Regions from separate parts of the Variovorax sp. DAIF25 genome, predicted to be linked through region 2. Evidence: riboswitches for the same ligand, from Rfam matches in the RefSeq annotation. Region 2 holds a riboswitch; the other holds the start of a gene.
The links. A riboswitch is a leader RNA that binds a small molecule or an ion and turns the genes downstream of it on or off. The one in region 2 is predicted to bind S-adenosylhomocysteine.
Positions count from the first base shown of each region.

Region 1 (2,389 bases), 940 kb from region 2:
TGGGCCACGGCCGACTTCATCACGCGCGCCGACTTCACCACCTGCGGCAGGAACATCTTGCCCTGGCCGAACAGGTCGCCCACGATGTTCATGCCGTCCATCAGCGGGCCCTCGATCACGTGCAGCGGACGGCCGCCCTTGGCGAGGATCTGCTGGTAGGCCTCCTCGGTGTCTTCGACGATGAAGTCGGTGATGCCGTGCACCATGGCGTGCGACAGCCGCTGGTTGACGTGCACCGGCTGCTCGGGCGTGCCGCGCCACTCGAGCTTCTTGCTGTCGTCCTTGGCGCCGCTCTTGGCGCTCTCGGCCACTTCGACGAGGCGCTCGCCGGCGTCGGGCCGGCGGTTGAGCACCACGTCCTCCACGCGCTCGCGCAGCTCGGGCTCGAGGTCGTCGTAGACGCCGACCATGCCGGCGTTGACGATGCCCATGTCCATGCCGGCCTGGATCGCGTGGTACAGGAACACGGTGTGGATCGCCTCGCGCACCGGGTCGTTGCCGCGGAAGCTGAAGCTCACGTTCGACACCCCGCCCGAGACCTTGGCGCCCGGCAGGTTCTGCTTGATCCAGCGCACGGCGTTGATGAAGTCGACCGCGTAGTTGTCGTGCTCCTCGATGCCGGTGGCGATCGCGAAGATGTTCGGGTCGAAGATGATGTCCTCGGGCGGGAAGCCCACCTCGTCGACCAGGATGCGGTAGGCGCGCTCGCAGATCTCGACCTTGCGCTCGTAGGTATCGGCCTGGCCCTTCTCGTCGAAGGCCATCACCACGGCGGCCGCGCCGTAGCGCTTCACGAGCTTCGCCTCGTGCTTGAACTTGTCCACGCCCTCCTTCATGGAGATCGAGTTGACGATGCCCTTGCCCTGGATACAGCGCAGGCCGGCCTCGATCACTTCCCACTTCGAGCTGTCGACCATCACCGGCACGCGCGCGATGTCGGGCTCGCTGGCGATCAGGTTGAGGAAGCGCACCATCGCGGCCTTGCTGTCGAGCATGGCCTCGTCCATGTTGATGTCGATCACCTGCGCGCCGTTCTCGACCTGCTGGCGCGCGACGGCCAGCGCATCCTCGAACTGGCCGTTGAGGATCATGCGCGCGAAGGCCTTGGAACCGGTGACGTTGGTGCGCTCGCCGATGTTGACGAACAGGGATCCCTCGCCGATGGCCACCGGTTCGAGACCGGACAGCTTCATGGGAGAAACGAAAGGCGCGGGGACATCGCTCATGGGGCTCACCTGGGCAGGGGAAGACACGTCAGGTGAGCGTCGTTGCAACCGGGCCTTCCGGGCAGGTTCTGCGAGAAGGCGCCTTCCAAGCCTGACGGCGGGTGCGCGGACCAGGGGTCCCGCGCGCCGCCGCTGCAACGCTCCTTGGAAGGGGTGGCGATTTTACCGGCTGCCGGCCGTGCCAACGGCCCGCGGGTGTATCCGCGGGCCGCCGGGAGGGCTCAGGCCGCCTGCGCGACCGGCGCCGCCGAGGCCGGCAGCCCGAAGGCGCGGTCGAAGGCCCAGTTGAAGACGAAGGTGTAGACCAGGAAGAAGACCACCAGCCCCAGGTCCATCACCAGCGCCTGCCACAGCGAGATGCCCAGGCCCCAGGCGAACATCGGCACCAGCAGCCCGATCAGGCCGCCCTCGAAGCCGATCGCATGGGCGATGCGGCGCTTGAGGCTGCGCCCGCGCACCGCCTGGCGCGCCTCCCAGCGCTCGAACAGGCTGTTGAAGATCAGGTTCCAGATCACCGCGATGACCGAGGCCGCCACCGCCAGCGCGCCCGAATGGCCGAGGCCGGCGCCCGTCAGCAGCGCCAGCCCGGCGCTGGCGGCCACGATGGCGATCCCTTCGTAGAGGGTGATGTAGACGATGCGACGCTGGATTCCCTGCATGACGGACTCTCTTGGCTTGTTGTGTGACTGCGATCCGTGGACTTTATGTGTCTCTTGCTGATATAAAAAGTCAACTTGTTTCAGTTTTATTGAAAGATCGACCCCATGAGGCGGCCATGAGCTTCTCCAGCGACAGCGTCGAGGTCTTCCTGGCCGTGATCGACCACGGCTCCTTCTCGGCCGCCGCGCGCGCCCTGCGCCGCGTGCCGTCGGCGGTCAGCATGGCCATCGCCCACCTCGAGGCCGAGCTCGACCTGCAGCTGTTCGACCGCAAGGGCCGCGAGCCCCGGCCCACGGCCGCCGCGCGCTCGCTCGAGCCGCAGGCGCGCGCGCTGGCGGCGCAGCTGCGCCAGCTCGACGCGCAGGCGCTGGCGCTCACGCAGGGGCTGGAGGAACGGCTCACGCTGGCGATCGCGCCCGAGCTGCTGGCCGCGCCCTGGAGCGGCGCGCTGGCCGAGCTGGCGCACGAGTACCCGCTGCTGCAGGTCGAGGTGCTGGCCGCGC
Region 1 covers NZ_CP136636.1:222,805-225,193, reverse strand. The annotation lists gene metH (methionine synthase) at 1-1,193, opposite strand, end outside; S-adenosyl-L-homocysteine riboswitch at 1,254-1,378, opposite strand; gene R0232_RS01060 (PACE efflux transporter) at 1,448-1,885, opposite strand; gene R0232_RS01055 (LysR family transcriptional regulator) at 2,002-2,389, shown strand, end outside.
Region 1: another riboswitch for S-adenosylhomocysteine. It lies ahead of metH (methionine synthase); the one in region 2 lies ahead of ahcY (adenosylhomocysteinase).

Region 2 (2,389 bases):
GATCTTCTTGCCGTCGGGGAAGGTGATGTGGTCGACCTGCGGCTTGATCTCTTCCCATTCGTACTTCTCGATCGACGCGACGTCGATCTCGTTGTCGAAGTGGCCGATGTTGCAGACGATGGCCTGGTCCTTCATCTTCGCCATCGTGTCGTGCGTGATGACGTCCTTGTTGCCGGTGGTGGTCACGAAGATGTCGGCCTTGTCGGCCGCGTATTCCATCGTCACGACCTTGTAGCCTTCCATCGCGGCCTGCAGCGCGTTGATCGGGTCGATCTCGGTGACCCACACCTGCGCCGACAGCGCGCGCAGCGCCTGGGCCGAGCCCTTGCCCACGTCGCCGTAGCCGGCCACGCAGGCCACCTTGCCGGCGATCATCACGTCGGTCGCGCGCTTGATGCCGTCGACCAGCGATTCGCGGCAGCCGTAGAGGTTGTCGAACTTGCTCTTGGTGACCGAGTCGTTGACGTTGATGGCGCGGAACAGCAGCGTGCCCTTGGCGCTCATCTCGTTGAGGCGGTGCACGCCGGTGGTGGTTTCCTCGGTCACGCCGATGATCTCGGCCGACTTGCGCGTGTACCAGGTCGCATCGACGGCCAGCTTGGCCTTGATCGCGGCGAAGAGGATGCGCTCTTCCTCGCTGCCCGGGTTGGCGATCACGCCCAGGTCCTTCTCGGCGCGCTGGCCCAGGTGCATCAGCAGCGTGGCATCGCCGCCGTCGTCCAGGATCATGTTCGGGCCTTCGCCCTTCGAGTCCTTGGGACCGAAGTCGAAGATGGCGTGGGTGTAGTCCCAGTAGTCCTTGAGCGACTCGCCCTTGATCGCGAACACCGGCGTGCCCGACGCGGCGATCGCGGCGGCCGCGTGGTCCTGCGTCGAGAAGATGTTGCACGAGGCCCAGCGCACCTGCGCGCCGAGGGCCTGCAGCGTTTCGATCAGCACCGCAGTCTGGATCGTCATGTGCAGCGAGCCGGTGATGCGCGCGCCCTTGAGCGGCTGGCTCTTGGCGAATTCCTCGCGGATGGCCATCAGGCCGGGCATCTCGGTTTCGGCGATGCGGATTTCCTTGCGGCCCCAGGCAGCGAGGGAGAGGTCGGCGATCGCCTGGTCGGCGGACGAAACAGGGGTGGGCTTGAGAACAGCGCTCATGTGAAGTGAACTCCAGAACTGTGTTTGAACGAGGCCACTGCGTCGGGGGAAAAAGACTCACCGCGAGAACAGCGGATGAGCGTGGTTGCGATGGGTCCGAGCCTCACGCCTGGCGGCGCTGCAACGCTCCTCGGAAGCGGCGGATTGTAGACGTGCCGGACACGGGCGCCAACGGCCGGGGCTTCCCACATCACGGAACGCGAGGGCGCGCCAACACCCCGCGTCATGCAGGGCTCAGAGTCGAGGCGTACAACGCTGCCTGCATTCCTTTTCCGCGAAAGCCCCTCCGATGCGTTCATCCCGCCTTTCCCCTCCCTCGTCGTCCAGCGCGCGCCGCGCGCTCTGCACGGCGGCCCTGCTCGGCCTCGCCACTCTGCCGGGCCTGTCCTTCGCGCAGCAGGCGCAGGCCGCGCAACCCGTGGTGCGCGTGCGCGGCACGCTGGTCTACGCCGATGCGAGCAAGCTCGTCGTCAAGGACCGCGGCGGCGAGGTCGTGAGCCTCGCGCGGCCCGCGGACATGTCGCTGTCGGAGGTCTATCGCATCAAGCTGTCCGACATCAAGAAGGGCAGCTTCATCGGCACCGCCGCGATGCCGCAGGCCGACGGCTCGCAGAAGGCGCTCGAGGTGGTGGTGTTCCCCGAGGCCGCGCGCGGCACCGGCGAGGGCCACTATCCCTGGGACCTGCAACCGCAGAGCACCATGACCAACGCCACCGTGGCCGACCTCGCGGCCGCGCCGCGCTCGGTGCGCGGCGGGCAGCAGCTGCGCCTGTCCTACAAGGGCGGCGAGAAGACCGTGATCGTGCCGCGCGACGTGCCGGTCGTGACCTTCCGCGCCGGCACCGAGGCGCTGCTGGTGCCGGGCGCCAAGGTGCTGGTCAATGCGCAGGAGCGCAACGGCACGCCGACCGCGCTGCGCGTGGTGGCCGGCCGCGACGGCTTCACGCCGCCGATGTAAGCCGTTGCCGCTACCCGCCGGCGCTCCAGCGAGCGCCGGTGCCGCGGCGCACACCATCCCTTCGGGAAATCCCCCAGGCAAATCCGCGGCCGCGATCGCCGCGGCAGGGTCGTCGCGGCGTATCGTGGCGGCGGACCGCGCGCGTGCGCGGCCGGTCCCGCCACCATCTTGTCCAACGTCCTCAGGAGATTCCGCACCATGGCCACTGCCAAGAAAGCCGCCGCCAAGAAGACCACTGCCAGCAGCAGCAGCGGAAGCGCCGAGAGAAAGGCGGCCCCGAGCGCG
Region 2 covers NZ_CP136636.1:6,659,691-6,662,079, forward strand. The annotation lists gene ahcY (adenosylhomocysteinase) at 1-1,146, opposite strand, end outside; S-adenosyl-L-homocysteine riboswitch at 1,217-1,284, opposite strand; gene R0232_RS30850 (hypothetical protein) at 1,436-2,104, shown strand; gene phaP (TIGR01841 family phasin) at 2,303-2,389, shown strand, end outside.